3 regions of the Providencia sp. Me31A genome follow, and region 2 is predicted to be linked to each of the others. Evidence: predicted binding sites of a transcription regulator. Region 2 holds the regulator's gene; each other region holds the start of a gene.
What was found. The regulator PurR, encoded in region 2, represses purine synthesis genes. The targets are predictions, from matches to a motif close to CANGCAAACGTTTGCNTG.
Positions count from the first base shown of each region.

Region 1: the regulator PurR is predicted to act here: its motif matches at 1,906-1,923, upstream of purM (phosphoribosylformylglycinamidine cyclo-ligase).
Region 3: the regulator PurR is predicted to act here: its motif matches at 1,222-1,239, upstream of cvpA (colicin V production protein).

Region 1 is NZ_JBKQGZ010000012.1:86,873-94,633, reverse strand. Features, by position in the region: gene purN (phosphoribosylglycinamide formyltransferase) at 164-802, opposite strand; gene purM (phosphoribosylformylglycinamidine cyclo-ligase) at 802-1,842, opposite strand; gene upp (uracil phosphoribosyltransferase) at 2,200-2,826, shown strand; gene uraA (uracil permease) at 2,937-4,232, shown strand; gene hda (DnaA inactivator Hda) at 4,340-5,059, shown strand; gene arsC (arsenate reductase (glutaredoxin)) at 5,103-5,459, opposite strand; gene bepA (beta-barrel assembly-enhancing protease) at 5,472-6,935, opposite strand; gene ACLPIE_RS11705 (AI-2E family transporter) at 7,130-7,761, shown strand, end outside.
Region 2 is NZ_JBKQGZ010000005.1:149,665-157,425, reverse strand. Features, by position in the region: gene ACLPIE_RS05850 (MATE family efflux transporter) at 1-802, opposite strand, end outside; gene ACLPIE_RS05845 (riboflavin synthase subunit alpha) at 1,079-1,744, shown strand; gene ACLPIE_RS05840 (putative quinol monooxygenase) at 1,937-2,209, opposite strand; gene ACLPIE_RS05835 (helix-turn-helix transcriptional regulator) at 2,234-3,025, opposite strand; gene punC (purine nucleoside transporter PunC) at 3,292-4,518, opposite strand; gene punR (DNA-binding transcriptional activator PunR) at 4,641-5,546, shown strand; gene purR (HTH-type transcriptional repressor PurR) at 5,556-6,581, opposite strand; gene sodB (superoxide dismutase [Fe]) at 7,173-7,751, opposite strand.
Region 3 is NZ_JBKQGZ010000014.1:86,787-94,547, reverse strand. Features, by position in the region: gene folC (bifunctional tetrahydrofolate synthase/dihydrofolate synthase) at 1-439, shown strand, start outside; gene dedD (cell division protein DedD) at 445-1,113, shown strand; gene cvpA (colicin V production protein) at 1,293-1,796, shown strand; gene purF (amidophosphoribosyltransferase) at 1,811-3,328, shown strand; gene ACLPIE_RS13160 (YwqG family protein) at 3,474-4,298, shown strand; gene ACLPIE_RS13155 (UbiX family flavin prenyltransferase) at 4,402-4,974, shown strand; gene ACLPIE_RS13150 (TIGR01777 family oxidoreductase) at 4,978-5,892, opposite strand; gene yfcD (NUDIX hydrolase YfcD) at 6,228-6,770, shown strand; gene ACLPIE_RS13140 (M24 family metallopeptidase) at 7,003-7,761, shown strand, end outside.

The DNA.
Region 1 (7,761 bases), on a different contig from region 2:
GCAGCACAGAGAGTTCCGTTACTTATTGAATAATAGTTTAGTTTACTCAGTAGTAGATGATTTGACTGTTTGAAAAATGCACGACAGCTAATGGATTCTCAAAAAATAAGCAATAAAGAGGGGAGTAACTCCCTCTTAGATGTCGCTATACAAATGAGGTTAATTACTTATCCACATAACCCTGTTGAGGTAAAATGTTCCCATCTAATACGGCTTTCCCTTCATCCATAACCAAACGACCACTGACAAACCATTTAACAACCATAGGGTAGATGGTATGCTCTTGCGCTTTTACGCGCTCAATAATATCCTCTTCGCTATCCTGTGCAAAGATAGGCACTTTAGCTTGTAGGATCACTGGCCCACCATCAAGTTCTTCAGTAACAAAATGTACAGAAGTCCCGTGTTCTTTATCGCCGTTTTCCAGCGCTTTACGATGGGTGTGCAAGCCTGGATATTTAGGTAGTAAAGACGGGTGGATATTCAGTAACTTACCCATGAATTTTTGAACAAATAGTGGCGTTAGTATCCGCATAAACCCCGCTAATACCACGAGATCTGGCTGATATTGCTCAATATGTTTTAGAAGAGCGCTATCATAAGCTTGACGGTCAGTATACTGCTTGGCATCTAAGTAACAGACCGGAATTCCGGCCTGTTGTGCACGAACAAGACCATATGCATTGCCTTGGTTACTAATGACAGCAACAATTCGAGCATCGATTGCTCCTGTGTGGCAGCTATCAATTAATGATTGTAAGTTGCTGCCACTACCCGAAATTAAGACAACGATTTTTTTCATCAACGGATCACAACCTGCTCTTCACCTACAGGTAATTCACCGATAGTCCCGATTTGCCATGCATTCTCACCCAGTTGAGCCAGTAATGCTAATGCGGCATTAACCTCTGTTTGTGGTAGGGCAATAATCATACCAACACCGCAGTTAAAGGTACGGTACATTTCATGAGTGCTGACAGCACCGGCTCGCTGTAACCACTCAAATACCGCAGGCCACTGCCAGCTCTTGTCATCAATAACGGCTTGGGTATTTTTAGGTAAAACGCGTGGAATATTTTCCCAGAAGCCGCCACCGGTAATATGCGCGATCGCATGAATTTCATTTTTAGCAATCAGTTCTAGGATGTTTTTTACGTAAATGCGGGTAGGTTCTAATAAATGATCAGCTAATGATTTACCTGCCAACTGTGTTGTTTCTGGATTTGTTTTGCTGACGTCCAAAATTTTACGGACTAAAGAATAGCCATTGGAGTGCGGACCACTTGATGCTAAAGCAATTAGTGCATCGCCCGCACGGACTTTGCTGCCATCAATAATTTCGGAGCGCTCAACGACACCGACACAAAACCCTGCGACATCGTAGTCTTCACCGTGGTACATACCCGGCATTTCTGCGGTTTCACCACCGACTAATGCGCAGCCTGATTGTTTACAACCTTCCGCAATCCCCGTGATGACACTCGCAGCGGTATCAACGTCAAGCTTACCTGTCGCATAGTAGTCAAGGAAAAACAGCGGCTCAGCACCTTGAACAATTAAGTCATTGACACACATTGCAACAAGGTCAATACCAATGGAATCATGGCGTTTTAAATCCATCGCTAGGCGTAATTTTGTGCCTACACCGTCAGTGCCAGAAACTAAGATAGGCTCGCGGTATTTTTGAGGCAAGGAACATAATGCACCGAACCCCCCAAGTCCTCCCATGACTTCTGGGCGGCGAGTTTCTTTCACCACACCTTTAATACGTTCAACCAAGGCGTTACCTGCATCAATATCGACACCGGCATCTTTATAGCTGAGAGAGGTTTTATCAGTCACTACGGCCCCCAAGGCAATTGCATTTTTGAGAAAAATAACATCGTTGACATTATTCTAACAGGCTAGGCAAACGTTTGCGATAGCTTTGTGAATGAAAATATTTATCTCTATACGATTAATGAATTGTTGATGTTCACCAATAAATAACAAAAGACGAAAAGTAGAAGATTAAAATTGAAATTTGTTGTGTCGCAAATATCAACTTAACTGGGATAGGGTATAATAATTTAAAAAAAGTCTTATTAATCGCTGTTGTTTTGACCAAAATCAAGCGTAATCTAGTGGCAATTGAAGCTAAAAGAGGTATAATCCGGCGATTTTTTTGTCCGCCGACGTCTTAAATAGTAGGAGAAACCCATGAAGATCGTTGAGGTAAAACACCCTCTCGTTAAACATAAACTCGGCCTGATGCGAGATCATGATATAAGCACTAAACGCTTTCGTGAACTGGCCTCGGAGGTTGGTAGCCTACTGACTTATGAAGCAACCGCTGACCTTGAAACTGAAAAAGTGACTATCGATGGTTGGTGTGGTCCTGTAGAAATAGAACAAATTAAAGGTAAGAAAATCACGGTAGTACCAATTTTGCGTGCAGGTATTGGTATGATGAATGGTGTACTAGAAAGTATTCCAAGTGCGCGTATCAGCGTAGTCGGTGTTTATCGTGATGAAGAAACACTGCAACCTGTTCCATACTTCCAAAAACTGGCTTCAAATATTGAAGAACGTATGGCGCTTGTCGTTGACCCAATGTTAGCGACGGGGGGCTCAATGATTGCGACTATCGACCTACTGAAAAATGCAGGTTGTACTTCCATCAAAATCTTAGTTCTTGTCGCGGCACCTGAAGGGTTAAAAGCTTTAGAAGCTGTTCACCCAGATGTCGAGTTATATACCGCTTCAGTTGATGAACGTCTCAATGAAGATGGTTATATTGTTCCGGGTCTTGGGGACGCGGGCGATAAAATATTTGGTACTAAATAATGATAAGCCGACTGAGAAGTCGGCTTTTTTTTGATTTATTTATTAGAATTCACTGCATCTCAAGTCATCATTCATTTGAAGATAAAAAAGCGCAAAGGGGATAAACTAAAATGACACGTCGCACCATCAGTGTTGAGGAAAGGCCACCATTACTCCAGACTATACCGTTAAGCTTTCAACACCTGTTCGCTATGTTTGGCGCAACCGTTGTCGTACCGATTCTATTTGGTGTCAATCCTGCCACTATCTTGTTATTTAATGGGATAGGTACTTTGTTATATCTGTTTATCTGTAAGGGACAGATTCCTGCGTATTTAGGGTCTAGCTTCGCTTTTATTTCTCCGGTATTGATATTATTACCATTAGGCTATGAACTCGCACTCGGTGGGTTCATTATTTGTGGTGTATTGTTTTGTGTTGTTGCGTTAATCGTCAAAGTTGCGGGGAGAGGGTGGATTAATGTGATGTTTCCACCTGCGGCGATGGGGGCGATTGTTGCAGTGATAGGTTTGGAACTCGCGCAAACGGCGGCAAGTATGGCTGGTCTATTACCCAAAGATGGGGCGGTCGTAGATAGCAATACATTAATTATCTCCTTGACGACATTATCGGTTACTATTTTGTGTGCTGTGGTTTTCCGTGGGTTTTTATCGATTATTCCAATCTTAATTGGCTTTTTAACGGGTTATGCGCTGTCTTATTTTATGGGGATTGTGGATTTCACGCCCGTCATAGAAGCACCGTGGTTTGCCATTCCAACATTCTATACCCCACGTTTTGAATGGTTTGCCATTTTAACCATTGTCCCAGCTGCATTAGTCGTCATTGCGGAGCACGTTGGCCACTTAGTCGTCACGGCAAACATTGTGGAACGTGATTTGATGAAATCCCCCGGTTTGCATCGTTCTATGTTTGCTAATGGCTTTTCAACGGTTATATCAGGCTTTTTTGGCTCAACGCCGAATACTACCTACGGTGAAAATATTGGTGTAATGGCAATTACTAAGGTCTATAGCACATGGGTAATTGGGGGAGCCGCTATTATTGCTATTCTCCTGTCTTGTATCGGTAAATTAGCGGTGGCTATCCAATTAGTGCCAGTACCAGTAATGGGGGGGGTATCACTGTTGTTATACGGGGTCATTGGGGCTTCAGGTATTCGTGTACTGATTGATTCGAAAGTGGATTATAACAAACCACAGAATCTGATTTTAACGTCGGTGATTTTAATCATCGGTGTCAGTGGCGCTGTGATCCATATCGGCCAAGCAGAACTTAAGGGTATGGCGCTTGCTACTATTGTTGGGATCTTTATGGCATTACTCTTTCGTTTCATTACCTTTGTGCGTCCGGAAAAGCAGTTTGTGAACGCGGAAGTGAAAGAACTAGATGTCGGTAAAAAATAGCCTAAATAGTGATATTGGTTGCCGTTCGGCCAAACGGGCGGCAATTGGTTTTGATCTTATTCATCTATCCTTGTTTTTTATGGTAAACTGCCAGTGAAAATTGATTTATACAGCCAGAGGCGCTTCTGAACACTCCATCACAGCTTTCACTACCACTGTATCTTCCAGATGATGAAACCTTTGCCAGTTTCTATGCAGGGGAAAATGATGCGTTGTTGTCCGCTATTTCGTCAGCAATCAACCAAGCACATGGTAGTTATATCTACTATTGGTCACGGGAAGGCGGCGGGAAAAGCCACTTATTGCACGCTGCATGTGCAGAGCTTTCAGAACAAGGGGTTGCGGTAGGTTATGTCCCATTAGACAAACGTGCCTATTTTGTCCCTGAAGTGTTGGAGGGGATGGAGCACTTATCATTGGTTTGTATTGACAACATCCAATGTATAGCTGGCGATGAAGAATGGGAAATGGCGATTTTCAATTTATACAATCGCATTCTCGAAATTGGCCGCACTTGTTTATTGATCACAGGCGACCGACCACCAAGGCAAATTGACCTTAAGCTTCCAGACTTAGCTTCTCGCCTCGATTGGGGGCAAATTTATAAGCTACACCCTCTTAGTGATGAAGACAAAATTAGAGCGCTCCAATTGCGTGCTCGCATGCGTGGTTTTGAATTACCTGAAGATGTTTGCCGTTTTGTACTAAAACGATTAGATAGAAAAATGGGCACATTGTTTGATATTTTAAACAAGCTTGATCACGCCTCGATTGTTGCACAACGCAAGCTGACCATTCCTTTCGTAAAAGATATTTTAAAACTTTAGCGATTCAATAAATTGGCAGCCAGTAAGCTGGCTACCACTAACATTATAAAATTTCCATGACTTGCTCAGGTGGCCGTCCTAAACGTGCTTTATCACCATTGACAACAATAGGGCGTTCAATGAGTTTTGGGTTTTCATGCATAGCTTTGATAAGCTGATCTTGGGTTAAGCTATCATCAGCGAGTTTTAACGTTTTATATAAATCTTCTTTAGTACGCATTAATTGGCGTGCATCTTTGAACCCTAGCATCTTAAGCAATTTCTTTATGTCTGCCACGCTTGGAGGGGTATTTAAGTATTCTACCACGGTCGGGGTGATTCCTTGTTCGGTTAAAAGGGTGAGCGTTTCACGGCTTTTCGAACAGCGTGGGTTATGGTAAATCGTAATCGTATCCGTCATTATTTAAACTCCTTACGGTTTTGCATTTTCATCACGTAATTGCAGTTTTATCAGTGCATCAATTCTTGCGTCGTACCGTTGCTGTTCATAACTGCCTAATCGACTTTGGCGACTGGCATCGCTGAGGTAATTAATTGCGGTGTTATAGTTTCCGCGTAATGCCATGCCTTCTGCGTAGGCAGCAAGTTCTTCAGTGCGGTTTCCTTGCTTGGCTGATGCTTCAGCAAGTAAATCCCACCCAATTGGATCATCTGGGTAGTCAAAAGTGTATTTATTCAACAAAGTTGTTGCTTCTTTATATTGGTGATTATTCACGAAAGCATTGGCTAGATTGACTATAAATACTGTATTTTTTGGGGCCTTTTTCAAAGCGTTCTGTAAGCGAGTGATAGCTTTAGCCGTTTGGTTTTGTTCAATATCAATATCCGTCATGCTATCGATAAACCAAGGATTATCAGGTTGTTTTGCAAGTAACTCGGTAAGGATCTTTCCTGCTTCTGCATATTTTTTATCTTGCGAGAGCAACAATGCTTTACCATATTGCGCGGCAATTTGTTCTTGTACGGAACCCTTTTCGTAGTTATCAATGATTTGGTCGAGTGCATGTTTTTGATCTTTACTGTACATCGCCAATATACGAACGCGAGCTAGCATAAAATCTAATGATGATGCCACTCTGACTTTGGGATATTGATTCGAACGGTTTCTTGCATCAGCTAAACGGCTGTCAGGCAGGGGGTGTGTTAGCAAAATTTCAGGGGGTTTTGACATATAACGGGTTTGATCTGACATAGTTTGCATAAAATCTGCCATGGCATGCGGGTCAAAACCTGAGCGCCTTAATGTTTGTAGCCCAATGCGGTCAGCTTCTTGTTCATTGGCTTGGGTAAAGCTTATCATGCCCTGCTGTACACCAGCCATTGTGCTGGTGAGCGCTGCGAAACCTGCTTGGGGGTTTGCCATGACTAACAATAAAGAACCAATTGTTCCTGCGATAGCAAGGGGGGTGGTACTTTTTTGGTCTTCCATCATGCGAGCCAAATGCCGTTGTGTAACGTGAGATATTTCGTGTGCCATAACTGAGGCGAGCTGGCTTTCATTTTGGCTATAACGGAATAAGGCTGAGTGCAGCACAACGTTACCACCAAAGTAGGCATAGGCGTTAATATTTGGATTATTAACTAAATAAAACTTAAACGGTGTTTTAACTGAATCTGCATTCTTCACTAGCCGCATACCAAGTTTGTTAATATATTGAGTTAACAGTGGATCGTAAATCAAGGGCGTACTGGCACGGATTTGCCGAGTAATGGCATCGCCCATAATAATTTCTTGGTTAATGCTGAGAGTGCCTCCCGCTGTGGTGCCAATATCGGGTAAGGTATCTTCAATTGCACTGTAAGCAGGCAAAACTGCACCGTTCATTAGTGCAGCGATCATGAAAGCTAATAATGGATATTTCAATTTTTTCTTCATGAAACGTGAGTATCCCATACAACATTTAAATTAGGGTAAGTGCCAATTTTGTGTCGAGTACATTAAAGTTAATCTGCAAATAACTCAAAAAGTTTAAAACACATGATAGCAAAAGCTATCGTTAAATCTGTTATTCGGTATAATTTTCGTTAATTTAGGAACTGTCCTTTGTATTAATTCCCCAGGAGCAATAAATGCTGGAATTGTTTTTACAGTGGTATCGCCGACGTTTTGCCGATCCACAAGCCATCGCGCTTTTCACATTACTGGTATCAGGTTTTGTGATCATCTTCTTTTTCAGCAGTATACTGGCTCCATTACTGGTGGCAATTGCCTTAGCCTATTTACTTGAATGGCCGACACAGATGCTACAGAAAGTAGGATTATCCCGTTCTGTTGCTGTTGGTATTATTTTGACCGTGTTTGCTGGAATAAGTGCCATGGTTATTTTAATTATTGCCCCAACCGCATGGCAGCAGGGTATTAATTTGATGGCCGATCTACCAAATATGGTTAATCGGTTTAATGAGTTTGCCAAACAACTACCAGAACAATATCCAGCGTTAGTTGATGTCGGTATTATCGATATGATGGCGGATAATTTACGCAGCCGCATGTCAGGGATCGCTGATTCGGTCGTCAAAGCTTCAGTTGCTTCACTAATTGGTATTTTTGCTTTGGCCGTCTATTTAGTTTTAGTTCCTTTAATGACCTTTTTTTTATTGAAAGATAAAGCCCGGATCAGCAATAGTTTTTTGAAATTATTGCCAAAAAATCGTTTGCTGGTTGGTAAGGTTTGGGTAGAAATGAATGAGCAAATCACCAA
Region 2 (7,761 bases):
CACCTAATGGTGCCACTAATAACGCAACAACAGCAAATAAGGTAACCTCAAAAAACAAAGCTAATCCAATAGGAGTGCCTAATACGATAATGCGCTTTAGGATTAATGGATTTGGTGATGTGAAAGCGAGTGTAGGGCGAATATCACGCTGCGCAGAAGCACGTTTCACATACCATCTCATCATCATGCACATAGCCCAATACACAGAAGCGGTTGCTACACCACAACCCACACCACCTAATGCAGGTGCACCAAAGTGCCCATAAATAAAAATATAGTTAATAGGGATGTTGACCATTAGGCCAAGAAAACCGATCACCATTCCAGGTTTGGTTTTCGACAGCCCCTCACATTGACTACGGTATACTTGGTAAAATAGGTATCCAGGCGCGCCCCACATAATGGCATGTAAAAAACGAACGGATTTACCAGCGAGCTCCTCATCAATGTGTGGCATGTTATTAATGATTAACTTGCTATTATAAAGCAGGCACATAATACCTAACGCTAAAAATAGTGCTAACCATAGACCTTGCTGGATCTGATCACCAATTAAATTACGACGGCCGGACCCATTCATTTGTGCAACGATAGGGGTCAATGCCATTAATAGCCCTTGACCAAAAAGAATAGCTGGCAGCCAGATTGAAAACCCGACTGCAACTGCGGACATCTCAATTTCACTAACACTCCCTGCCATGACTGTGTCAACAAACCCCATAGCTGTTTGTGAAAACTGGGCAAGAACAATAGGAATACCGAGTGCCAACAAGCTACGCGCTTCTGTAATATATTTCTGCACGCATACACCTTTATAATTAAAACGAGTAAGAGGAAAAAATGAGAAAAATAAACGGTTTACTTAAAAATAAAATGTTACTAAAAACCTGCTATTCTATCTCTTTTGTTTGGCTATTCCAATAAAGATAAACGGATAAATAACAAAAGAGCATTTTTGACGCTAAGTATAACTCAGTTTATCTAGTCAATTAGTCTGTTACTAACCACTCAAATAAGATAGACCTCTAAAAATTCTTCTGTAAACTGAGGTGATTAATTCAATAGACCGAGGATCATTATGTTTACAGGCATTGTTCAAGCGACAGCCCCAATTGTAGAGATCACTGAAAGGGCGAATTTTCGTACTCATGTCATGAAATTTACGCCTGAATTATTAGTCGGCTTAGAAACAGGCGCTTCTGTTGCTCACAATGGTTGCTGCCTTACTGTGACAAAAATCGATGGTGAAAAAGTGAGTTTTGATTTAATCAAAGAAACTTTACGTCTCACCAATCTAGGTGCACTAAAAGAAGGCGATGTTGTCAATATTGAACGTGCTGCAAAATATGGCGATGAAATAGGGGGACATGTTGTTTCTGGCCATATCATGACAACGGCTGAAATTAGTAAAATCTTCACCTCTGAAGATAATCATCAGGTTTGGTTATCTATCCATGATAAATCGTTGATGAAATATATTCTGCATAAAGGTTTTGTCGCTATTGATGGTATTAGCTTAACGGTTGGGGATGTCATTAATAATCGCTTTTGCGTACATTTGATCCCAGAAACCTTAGACCGCACCACACTGGGTCAAAAACGTCTAGGGGATAAAGTAAATATTGAGATAGACCCTCAAACACAGGCTATTGTTGATACAGTTGAACGCGTGCTTAATCAAAAAGACCAAGAAAAATTTTTACAACAAAAAAACGAGATGAGTGCACAAACTCAGTTAGAGTAAAATGTTAATTTTTGGTGGGGATAATATTCAAAAGGCTATGGTCATTATTTTATAATGCTATAGCCTTAATTGACGGGCAGATACCAAATAATATATTAAAAGTGTTTGATAGAGTTCTACGAAATATAAAGTTAAATTTAATAAATGTGATACAAGATATTTAATTAATTTTCATTTTTGGTGATAAATTAGTTATTTTTCACTAAAGTTGACAGATAAGCTGGCATTATCGAGTTCAATTGCTTCAACTAATCGTCTGAAATGTGGACTATTTTTATGCAGCTCTAATGCTTGAGTGTTTTCCCACTCTTCGAAAACAATATAACCATTCTCTTTAGCCATAAGATCATATTGAATGCATCCTTTCTCACGGCGGCTTAGTTTTGCTAAGTCACGAACGATCCCTCTCGTTAAATACCCATCGGTTTTTTCAGTCGTAATATGGGCATATACAACAATACTCATTACATTCTCCTTATAAATTGAGAACTATCTTAATGGGTACTTAGTTTTTGTATTGTAAAAAAACGAATAATTTGACTTTAAAAATGCCGACGGGGTCATAGTAAAGTATCTTTTAAAATCTCGATAGAAATGGGATTGATCATAATAGCCAGTTTCAAACCAACGATAGGTATCTTGTTCTAACACCATACTTTTTAAAACATGCTCTAAACGGCAATTGATCTGGTAGCGTTTTGGCGTAATACCGTATTCTTTTAAAAACTCTTTCTGAATAACTCGCACATGTAACCCTGTTTCTTTGGCAATATCTGTGATTTTCTTGGTTGGGTTACGATACAGTAATTCTAAGATGTCATCCGTAAAGTGTGCTTTTTTGCTTGCTTTTGTTTGACTAAAGCAATCGAGTAATTCTTTAAATGAGGAGTCGGCTAATGCTTCAAACCAACGCTCTTGCCAGATATCACTTAGAGCAATGGGTTTATCGGTATAATTAAGGGTACGTTGGGGGAGTATAAATCGCAGAGCATCATGACGAATACGTAACACCATCACTTTCGAGTGATTGGGGCTAGCAGTAAATGTGTTAATTCGAGGAATAATGAGTTGAAATGGATTTGTGGCCGAACCACTTTCAGATGACATGCAAAATGCATCTAACGAAACCCATATCTCCGCACCTGTTCCAGGAAAAATTTTAATTACCTCTGAAAACTCTTTGATTATCAAAATAGAACTAACAAAGGATTTCAATTCCTCCGGCGGATAATACTGTTTTAACATCATTCTTGAGCACTCATTATGTGATGAAGTAATCATAACGCTTTTCGACAACAAAATTAAACACATAAAATCTATATATTAGTAGATAAAAACATAAAAACCTTTTTTATTACGGTTCGTTTCAGAGAGTGTAAAACACATAAAATGAATAAACAGTATAAGTCACCATAAAGCGTGATTCATTAAATTAGTTTATTGATGCGTGATTTCTTTATGTTTCAGATGTTATGTTACAGAGTGTTTAAATGAAGGGGAGCCATGTCGCAGAGGAACGACATGGCTTAAAGTGAACTAGGTTATGATTAATTAGCTTGGCAGTCTGCGTGTTTTAAGGTTTCTTCATTATTATTACGTGTACAACGTTGCATGAAATAACCAATTGCCATTGGAATGATTGTCACAGCCATAACTCCTGTTGTCGCTAGTAGGGGATCAATGGTGAGCGCTGAGACAAGTAAGCTAGCTAAGAAGCATAACCCTAACTGCAATGCATTTTGTAGTGCGGCTGCTTTACCACTCGCACTTGGGAAGGTATTTAAGGCCTTAGAAACTGCGATAGGATAAGAAGCCCCGTTCATCGCTGCCATAAAACAAAATGGGATCAAAATCATGGTTAATGATGGGGTCGTATAAATAGCCATGATGAATAGGATGGCCATACTCACTGCATAGCCAATGAGTAACAACGGGAACAACGTATTTGCGCGTACTTTAGCTAATACAATGCGGCAACCATAGCCACCAATAATAAAGGCTAAAGTTTGTGGGATATAGCTTAGGCCAATATCTGCTGGGTTAAAGCCCATATTACGTAAAATAAACGGTGAGCCTGTAAGCCAAGCAAAAAAACCAGCACTGCAAGAGGCATAAACAAGCACATTACCACTAAATACTGGCGAGCTGAGCAATTTAACGAATGAAACTTTAGCTTTAGGTTGGTTATCGTCAGTGAGTGTTTTAACTGAAACGTTTTTCAAGAAAAGTGTAGGTAATAAAAGCAAAACCCCCACAGCCATTAAAATCAGGAAAATCGCTTCCCAAGTTTGGTGTTCCAGCACCCAAGCACCTAACAGGGGTGCTAAAGCAGGAGATAACGCAACCAATGGCATTATAGAGGCAAAAACTTTCTGTGTACTCGCTTCGTCGTAACGGTCGATAACAAGGGCTTGCCATAATACGGCCGCGGAGCAAACACCGACGGCTTGTAAAAAGCGTAAGGTTAATAGTTGTGTTGCAGTTTCAACCCAATAAATAGCCAAGCTACTTAAAATAAAAATAGTCAGTCCAACAATCAGAACGGGTTTGCGACCAAGTTTATCTGATAAAGGTCCCCATAAGAGCTGAGCAAATGCAAAACCAGCTAAAAAGATACTGAGAGAAGCACTGATAGCACCTTCTGATGTATGCAATGAGTTTTGCATTGCACCGAAAGCGGGCAGGTACATGTCAATGGCTAAAAACCCCAGCATGCTTAAACCTGCAAGGTAAACCATAAATCCAGGGGAATTTTTTTTCACAGTATTCGACATAATAATTACTTATCTGATATTTAAATAAATGTTAACGGTAGCCCCATTGTATAGGCTATTTTTTTGTGTTGTGAAACGGTAATATTTGGATCTTGCTATCAAAATATTTGAAAGGAGATGTTATGTGGTCTGCGCATGCACTCGAAGTGATTGATGCAGTTGCTCGAACGGGAAGCTTTAGTGGTGCTGCAAATGAGTTGCACCGTGTACCCTCTGCGATTAGTTATACAGTAAAACAAGTTGAGGAATGGCTTGCTGTTCCTTTATTCGAACGTCGCCACCGTGATGTTGCCTTGACGGAAGCGGGCGCTATCTTTATTAAGGAAGGTCGTTCTGTTATCAAAAAAATGACAGAGACAAGGCATCAATGCCAGCAAGTCGCGAACGGTTGGCGTGGGCAATTCAGTATCGCAGTTGACTGCATTGTAAAACCCCAGAGAACTGAACAATTAATTCTTGATTTTTATCGGCATTTTCCTGATATCGAGTTATATATCCATCCAGAGGTATTTAACGGTGTTTGGGATGCATTGGCAGATGGGCGTGCGGATGTTGCAATTGGTGCAACACGTGCATCACCCATTGGTGAGCGTTATAGTTTTCGAGACATGGGGTTTATGTCTTGGATGTGTGTGGCGAGCCCTGAACATCCATTAGCAAAAATCGACTGCAAACTGGCGGATGACCAAATGCGTGAGTTTCCTAGCTTATGCCTAGAGGATACTTCTCGTAATTTACCGAAACGTGATACATGGGCTCTGGATAATCAACGTCGACTTGTTGTGCCTTATTGGGAAAATGGTTTGGCGTGTTTAGTCAACGGGTTATGTGTAGGGATGGTACCAACACACCGTGCTGCACCATTATGTGAAGAAGGTAAACTTGTTGAGTTAGAGTTAGCCCAACCTTTTCCACCAAGCCCATGTTGTTTGACTTGGGTTGAAAAAAACACCTCACCTGCGTTGAGCTGGTTGTTAGACTACCTTGGGGATAGTGAAACACTCAACGCAGAGTGGCTTTCGACTTAAATCATGTGGTTAGCGACGATAATCTATAAACGGGCCATCAGCTACGGAACGGCGCTCAACAAGGCGGGGGTGAATTTCAATTGTTTGAGCGTCTTCGCGCTTGTTCACTATGCGATCGAGCAACATGGTAAATGCCATTTGGCCTAAACGTTCTTTTGGTTGGTGAATGGTTGTTAGCGCAGGGGTAAAATAGCGAGCGTTGCGCACATTATCATAGCCAATAATTGAAATGTCCTGTGGGACGCGCAACCCCATTTCATCAGCGGCGCAAATTGCTCCCATAGCCATAATATCACCGCCGCAAAATACCGCAGTAGGGCGTTGTTTATGGCTTAAAATCTGCATCATGGCCTTATAGCCTGATTCAGGCTCAAAATCTCCTTGGACAATCCATTCATCTTTCAAGGTTATTTTTGCTTCTTCCATCGCTTTTTGGAAACCTGTTAAGCGGCCAATCCCCGTATTTCTCTCTAGTGAACCGGGGATGACACCAATATCTCGGTGCCCACGATCAACCAAGTAACGTCCAGCAAGATACCCACCATGAAAGGAATTATCGATAATGCTATCAGTAAAGTCACCTTGAGATGTCCCCCAATCCATAACAACCATAGGGATATTACGGTAGTCTTCTAACATGCTAATCAAGGTATCAGGGTATTCAGAGCACATAACAAGTAAGCCATCGACTCGTTTTTGCGCAAGCATTTGCAAGTAGGCTTTCTGTTTGCCCAAATTATTATGTGAATTGCACAGGATCAGCGTATAGCCTTTTTCATAACAGCTATTCTCGACAGACTCTATTACTTCAGCGAAATAAGGCGCTTCACTGGAAGTTGCCAACAAACCAATTGATTTTGTGTGATTAACTTTTAGACTACGGGCAACTGCACTTGGTGAATAATTGAGCTCTTTAATCGCAGCCCAAACAGCAGCCTTAGTATCATCAGCCACGAAGCGCGTTTTATTAATAACATGGGATACGGTTGTGGTGGAAACGCCAGCGCGTTTCGCCACATCTTTAATCGTTGCCATGGGGAAAAAAAACTCCTGACCAATAATCGGTCTCTATAAAAATTCTTGTGAAAAATTACCTGCATATTGAGGCATTGAGCCTTTGCTGGCAATAATTTAGCGATTTGTTGTCGATTTTGTCTGATCTAGCGCAAAAACGAAAGAAATAATTGATGTTATAACATGTGATATAGGCACTAGTTTTACTTTTTTGGATATGTATACTCAATAGCCCTAGTTATTGTGCGGTTATTTGTTAGTTCAATTATATTGGATGAGAGGAACTCATGGATACAGATGTTAAATACGGATTACTTGCTGCGCTGGGCTCATTAGCAATGATTATCTTTATTGGTTCACATATTTTCTAATTTTATTTCAACCTCAAGTAGAGCGAATTAAAAAGGGCGAGTAAATCTCGCCCTGAGGTTGTTGACAAAGCGGGATAAAAGCGTGGTTTTTCCCGCTTTGTGTTATCAGCCGAAAATCAATGAATTGATTTTCCTAGTTGATTTTCAAAACCTATATGACTTGCTGCCAAACATAATATGTTTGTCAGCAGTCTGAGGGCGAGTAAATCTCGCCCTGATGTTTAGAATTTAGCTTTTATTACTATGCTAAATTTTCTTCCACAAATTTCCAGTTAACCAGTGCCCAGAAGTTTTCTAAGTATTTAGGGCGAGCGTTACGATAGTCGATATAGTAAGCATGTTCCCAAATATCAACAGTTAACACAGGCTTGTCATCACCAGAAATTGGTGTTGCAGCATTAGAAGTATTAACGATAGCTAAACTGCCATCTACTTTTTTTACCAGCCAAGTCCAGCCAGCACCAAAGTTCTTGGTTGCAGCATCAGTAAATTGCGCTTTAAACTCTGCGAAAGAACCGAATGCCTTGTTAATGGCGTCAGCCACTTTACCAGTAGGCTCGCCACCTGCATTCGGCGCTAAGCAGTTCCAATAAAATGTGTGATTCCAGACTTGTGCAGCATTGTTGAAAACACCAGCTTCGGAATTTTTGATGATTTCTTCTAAGGATTTACCTTCAAAGTTAGTACCTTTGATTAGGTTGTTTAAGTTAACAACATAGGTATTGTGGTGCTTACCATAGTGGTATTCTAAGGTTTCAGCAGAGATATAAGGTTCTAAAGCATCTTTAGCATACGGTAAAGCAGGTAGTTCAAATGACATTGCGTACTCC
Region 3 (7,761 bases), on a different contig from region 2:
TATTTATCAAGGGTTGAGGTCAGCACAGTTACCGGGGCGTTTTCAGGTTATCGGTGAACACCCCTTGTTGATCTTAGATGTGGCGCATAACCCACATGCTGCTGGGTATTTAGTGAGTAAATTGGCTGAATTACCTAAAGTTGATGGGCGTCGTATTCGTGCTGTTGTCGGTATGTTGGGTGATAAAGATATTAAAGGCACGCTTGAGTGTCTATCACAGCAAGTGACAGATTGGTATATTGCGCCATTGACTGAGTTTAGAGGGGCTGATGTTGCCGAACTTAGCCAACATTTGGTGCAAGCGAATGAATTTGATTCTGTAGAAAGCGCATGGCAACAAGCTTGTTTTGATGCAACGGAACAAGATGTGATTGTTGTGTGTGGGTCATTTCATACCGTAGCCCATGTCATGATGTTATTAGAAAATCAAAAAGGATAGTGCCGGTGGCTAGTAAATTTCAGAATCGTCTTGCTGGCGCCATTGTACTGGTTGCTGCGGGGGTTATCGTGCTCCCCGCACTGCTTGATGGCGATAAGAAATATAATGAAAATGAATTTGCGGCCATTCCTATCATACCTAAACCGGGTGATGAAGAAGATATTGAAGCGATTGCGCATAATGCTTCATCTGCATCTTCTGAAGGGGCTTCTGAGGCGATGCTATCAGAGGCTATAACGCAACAACAAAATGAACAAGCTGAGAATAGCATACCCGATACACAAACCAATATTCCTGCTGTATTGGAGCCTGTAAAACAGGCACAACCGGAACCTAAGCCAAAACCACAACCGAAAGTGGAGCCAAAACCGGAAGTGAAGCCAGAACCTAAACCAGAGCCTAAACCAGAACCTAAACCAGAGCAGAAGCCGCAAGGTAAAGCATTTGTGGTTCAAGTGATTGCACTCAATAATGCTGCCAAGGTTGAAGAGATAGTGGCGAAACTGCGGTTATCGGGGTATCAGGTTTACACTATTCCTGCAAGGCCGGTGAATAACAAACTAACACGGATTTATGTGGGACCAGAGGCTTCTAGACAGAAGCTAGAGTCTGCATTACCGGAACTTAATTCCATTACGGGAACAAAAGGGATAATTCAAACTTATAAACCTTAAATAAAAGATTCAATAATCCCTAAAAGGTAAGGGGATTTAGTAACTTACTGCGGCGATTATGATTTTTTCTTTTCGCCGCTATTTTTTTAAAATTGATAGAAAAATGGTTACGCAAACGTTTTCGTTTTCTGTTAGAATGCACTTCGCTGTTGTCGTGAGTGCGAATTTTGGAATGGAATATGGTCTGGATAGATTACGCAATAATTGCCATTATTGGCTTCTCGGCACTGGTAAGCTTGATCCGTGGGTTTGTACGTGAGGCGCTTTCATTAATCACTTGGGGTTGTGCTTTTTTTGTTGCAAGTACTTTTTATCCTTATTTAGCGGATTATTTTACCCGTTTTGAGGACATACTCGTGCGAAATGGCATTGCTATCGCTGCTTTATTTATTGCTACACTGATTGTGGGCGCTGTCGTTAACTATGTGATTAGCTCATTAGTACAAAAAACAGGGTTATCAGGCACTGATCGGGTTCTGGGGATCTGCTTCGGTGCGCTGCGTGGTGTGTTGATTGTCTCGGCATTGTTGTTCTTTCTCGATACATTTACACCCCTTCCTCAAAGTGAGGATTGGCAGCGTTCGGAACTTATTCCGCAGTTCAGCCATATAATCAGGTGGTTTTTTGACTACCTGCAAAATGCGTCAAGTTTCCTGCCGGAGAACATTTCTCCGTCTACCTGATGAGGAAAGACTAAATGTGCGGTATTGTCGGTATCGCCGGTGTTACACCGGTAAACCAATCAATTTATGATGCTCTAACGGTGCTTCAGCATCGTGGGCAAGATGCAGCAGGTATTGCCACTATTGATGGCACAAACAATATTCGTCTACGCAAAGCGAATGGCCTAGTCAAAGACGTGTTTGAAACACGTCATATGCTGAGATTACAAGGTTGTATGGGGTTGGGGCATGTTCGGTACCCGACCGCAGGCAGCTCAAGTGCATCGGAGGCTCAACCTTTCTACGTAAACTCGCCTTTTGGGATCACACTTGCTCATAATGGTAACCTGACAAACGCGCACGAGCTCACTCGGAGTTTATTTGAAACAGCGCGCCGCCATGTCAATACAACCTCAGATTCTGAAATTTTATTAAATGTGTTGGCTTATGAGTTGGATAGATTTGATCATTTTCCTCTTGAGCCAGATAACGTATTTAGCGCTGTTGCAGCCATGCATAAAAAACTACGCGGTGCTTATGCCTGTGTCGCCTTAATTATTGGTCATGGCATGTTAGCTTTTCGCGACCCTCACGGTATTCGCCCACTTGTTTTAGGTCGTCGAATTACTGAGAACGGTAAACATGAATACATGGTCGCTTCAGAAAGTGTGGCGCTTGATACGTTAGGGTTTGAGTTTTTACGGGATGTTGCACCGGGCGAGGCAATTTATGTCACCGAGAAAGGCCAATTGTTTACGCGTCAATGTTCGGATAACCCACAACTGACACCATGTATTTTTGAATATGTCTATTTTGCGCGTCAAGATTCCTTTATTGATAAAGTCTCCGTTTATAATGCAAGGCTGCGTATGGGGCAGAAACTTGGTGCAAAAATTGCGCGCGAGTGGGATGATTTAAATATTGATGTGGTGATCCCAATTCCTGAAACGTCATGTGATATTGCACTCGAAATCGCACACATTCTGGATAAACCTTATCGTCAAGGGTTTGTGAAAAACCGTTATGTAGGCCGTACATTTATCATGCCTGGTCAACAAGAACGCCGAAAATCCGTTCGTCGTAAGCTGAATGCGAATCGTGCAGAGTTCCGTGATAAAAACGTCCTGCTAGTGGATGACTCTATTGTCCGTGGCACGACGTCAGAGCAAATTGTCGAGTTAGCGCGTGAAGCAGGCGCTAAAAATGTGTACTTTGCATCAGCGGCTCCGGAAGTGCGTTTCCCTAATGTGTATGGCATTGATATGCCAAATGCTAATGAGCTAATTGCACATGGCCGTGAAGTCGATGAAATCCGCAAATTAATTGGTGCTGATGGCCTAATTTTTCAAGATTTAGTCGATTTGGTGGATGCCGTACGTGAAGAAAATCCCGAAATTACCGAGTTTGAATGTTCTGTATTCGATGGTATTTATATCACCAAAGATATTGACCAAAGCTACTTAGACTATCTGGAAAACTTACGTAAAGATGACGAATTAAAGTTAAAAGATAAGAGTGAAGTTGAAGATCTTGAAATTTATAACGAAGGCTAAACTTTCGTCATAACAGAATATAATTGAATACCTGCCTTTTGGCGGGTATTTTTTATGTAACGCTATAAATTACAGTTATATCTGATTTGAAATAATAGGTAGCCGAGTAGGCTAGAGGAAACTTATTGCTTATTTGGAGCTACGTATGATTGACTTCGATTCCCTCCCTGAGGTTCTTAAACCATTTGCAGACAAAATCAAAGCCACGAAAAAATCGCTTGTTGAAATGAGGCTGTTCCCTGTTAAAGATTATGTCTTATGGGAGAGTCGAGTAGGAGGTATGCCATATTTACCTCTCGATGAGCAATACCCAACAAACAGTGAGGGAACACCGCTTAAGCTACTCGCTCAAATTAATTTTGCTCACATGCCTAAATTAGAAAACTACCCAGAAAAAGGGCTATTGCAGTTTTTTATTGGGGGAGATGATCTCTATGGCGCTGACTTTGAACAAAGGCAAAAACAAGAAGATTTCCGTATCATATACAGGGAAAATATCATTGAAGATGCCAGCCAACTGACACAAGATTTTTCCGCTATCATTGCAGCCCACTCGGATGATTACTACACCCCCATTGACCATCAATATGGCATCGAATTTAATCCAGTTGAACAATATATCAGTATCGACGATTTTCAATTTGGACAAAAAATTCTGGGGGTTGATAACCTTTATGACTATGAAGAACAGTTTGACGGTGAGGATTTCTATGATGAATGGATTGAACCCTATAGTGACACTTTTGAATCAGGCGCTCATTGCATTGGGGGATACCCATTCTTCACTCAAACAGACCCAAGGGAATATGAGGAAGAGATCCAACAATATGAATTGCTTTTACAAATAAATACCGACTATGAAATTGGTATTATGTGGGGAGATATGGGGGTAGGAAACTTCTTTATTCATCCTGATGACTTGAAAAAACGTGACTTTAGTCGTGTTGTGTATAATTGGGATTGTGGCTAATAGGCTAAATTGTCGACATACTTTGGACTACAGCGCAGTTGGTCTCTGCAATCTTAGTGAGTTTTGTATATAATGCCGTAAGTATAGTGAATAGGGCAGCGAAATGAAAAAACTGATCATTGGGTTAACTGGAGCTAGTGGGGCGATTTATGGCATCCGTTTGCTTGAAGTATTACAACCTGTTAAAGAGGTTGAAACCCATTTGGTGATGAGTGCGGCTGCCCGACAAACATTAGCATTAGAAACGACTTACAGTGTGAAAGACGTTCAATGCCTTGCTGATCATAACTATGACAGCCGTGATATTGCCGCAGCGATTTCTTCAGGTTCTTTTCGAACGGCAGGAATGGCGATTATGCCTTGTACGATGAAAACGCTATCAGGTATTGTACATAGTTATACCGACACCCTAGTTACAAGGGCGGCAGACGTTGTACTCAAAGAAGGCAAAAAGCTAGTGCTAGGGGTACGTGAGACCCCGTTGCATGTTGGCCATTTAAAGTTGATGGTACAGGCCGCCGAAATGGGCGCCATTATTATGCCCCCAATGCCTGCTTTTTACCATCAACCAGAAACTATCCAAGATATTGTCAACCAAACAGTTAATCGCGTCCTCGACCAATTTGATATCGAGCTGGAGCATGACTTATTTAACCGCTGGCAAGGCGCAAAATAGTCGCTATTCATTCTCATTATGAGTAACAAGTATGTCAGTCAAAGCCTCTTTTAAGTTGATAAATTCAAACTGAAAACCCGCTTCCTCTAACCGTTTAGGAATAGCCTGCTGCCCGCCTAAGACTAATATAGCTGACTCCCCGAGTATCGCTTTTATGGCAAAGGCAGGTGTTCGAATAAAGGCAGGGCGGTTAATGACATCACCAAGAATGGCGGTAAATTGGTCATTATGTACAGGATATGGCGCAGTCATGTTGAATGGGCCTGATAGTGCGGGGGTATCCAATAGGAAGCAAATTGCGTTTACCATATCGTTGATATGTATCCACGGCATAAATTGTTTACCATGACCTATTGGGCCACCAGCTCCCATTTTAAATATAGGCAGTATTTTTGCCAGTAAACCGCCATTTGCTGATAAAACTAAACCTGTACGCAATAAGCAAACGCGAGTTTTATCTGATTGTGCATTAAGCGCGAGAGCTTCCCAATGTTGTGCCAGCTGGTGAGTAAACTCATCGTGTGGTTGTTCATCTTCAGTGACGACGGCTTGCCCCTGATCTCCGTAGTATCCAACGGCTGAGCCTGATAAAAATACCTGAGGTGGCGTTTCGCTCGCAATAATTAAATCACTAAGGCGCTGAGTGAGCATCCAACGACTATCACAAAGGCGTTTTTTCTGCTCATCAGTCCAGCGCTTTTCTGCGATAGGTTCACCTGCTAAATTAATGACCGCATCAAAATCATTTAAATGGGTTCGATCATTTAATGATGTCCAGCTTTCAACGGCTTTGCTAAAAAGACTATAAACTTTTTGGGGGGAGCGGCTGAGTACCGTTACCTGATGACCAAGGGAAATGAGTTTTTGGATGAGTGGTGTACCGATTAGCCCTGTACCACCGGTTATGAGTATTTTCATTATTATCCCCGCCATATTTCAAACAGCAACGTTGTTACTTGCATTCTGTCACCTTAGCTACATGCTGAAGTATGTTCCTAAGGATCTCACTTTGTAGCGCCATGAACTAACTATAGCATCTGTGAATGTAATTTGTATGATTTACTAGGCTATCTAAAAACGAATCTTATTAATCTTGCGATAAGAAGTGATTTTTGGGATAGCAACCAAATGCAAATTCAGCTAGGATCGTTAGCTAAATGTGAGCCAAAAGCATCTTTTGTATTGTCTAACATGTTGTGGCAATCAATCTATGGCATAAGCCGTTTAAGGCTAAATTTTAAAAGGTTTATAGGATGGGACAGCAGACTGAACTCGTTGAATGGGTAGACATTGTTGATGAGGACAATACGGTGATTGCTCAGGCAACACGAAGCCAGATGCGAGCAGAGAATTTACGCCACCGTGCAACTTATATCGTTGTGCATGATGGTATGGGGAAAATTTTAGTCCAGCGACGTACGGATATTAAAGATTTTCATCCAGGTTTATTAGATGCGACAGCGGGGGGAGTTGTCACACAAGGGGAAAATATTCTTGATTCAGCTAAGCGTGAAGCTGAAGAGGAGCTCGGTATCGCTGGCGTTCCATTTGCAGAGCATGGGCATTTTTATTTTGAAGATGACTATTGCCGCGTATGGGGTGGGCTATTTAGTTGTGTCAGTCATGGCCCTTTTGCACTGCAAGAAACGGAAGTTGTAGAGGTGAGCTGGCTAACACCGAAAGAAATCAGTGCGCGCTGTGATGAATTTACCCCTGATTCCCTCAAAGCCCTTTCTTTATGGCTAACGCGTAATAATGAGCCAGAGAAAACCATTACTTGTGCTGAAAACTCTTAGAACGTCAGTATTAAATGTTTAAAGGGCTATTATATTTAGCTCTTTAGATTGTTTCTATCATATTGAAATTTCCAGCAAGGTTATTTCTCATCTAATATATAACTATTAGTTATATCAATCTTATATGTTGCACGATGTATTCATTTCAACTCTATATATAATGTGACCTGTATCTTTCCACGACATTATGTAATTGCTTAATGTATAAAATAATATTATTGAGAGAATAATAATGACAATTCATAAGGAAGATTTCCTTTTAAAACAACACCTAGAGAATGTAACCAATAAAGCCCGCGAAATCATGGAGCGTGAGGGAATTGAAGCGTTAATTGCGACAGTGGGTGATAATTTTTATCATTTAACGGGATTTGCTAGTTTTTTTATGTATACCTTTAGGCAAACAGGATCTGCTATTGCTGTTATTTTTCGCGATCCTTCTATTCAATCACTGGTTATTATGAATGAATTTGAAGCGGCAAATTTAACGCTTCAAATGCCTAATGCACAAATTAAAACTTTCCCAATTTGGGTGGATGTGGATGACCCTTATAATCCGGAAAATGGCAAAGTAGTTAAAGAAAGGCCGATTAATAGTCCGGTTGAAACCATTTTTAATTTATTAAAAGACGCATTGTCAGAGGCAGGGGTTCATGGCAAACCGGTTGCGATTGAATTAAATCAAATTACTCATACGGGTAAAACATGGCTGGATAAAGTGATCCCAAATTTGAACCTTGTTGACTCTTCTCCTTTATTTAATGAACTTCGTATGATTAAAAGCGAGTGGGAAATTGCTCACTTGAGAAAATCTGCACAAATTACTGAGGCGGGTATTGCGGCTGCAAGCCAACTGATTAAAGTGGGTTGTACCTCTGCACAATTAACAGCGGCCTTTAAAGCCCGAGTGATGGAATACCCAGAGACAAATTACAGCCGTTTTCACCTTATTTCGGTTGGCAGTGATTTCTCACCAAAAATGTTACCTGAT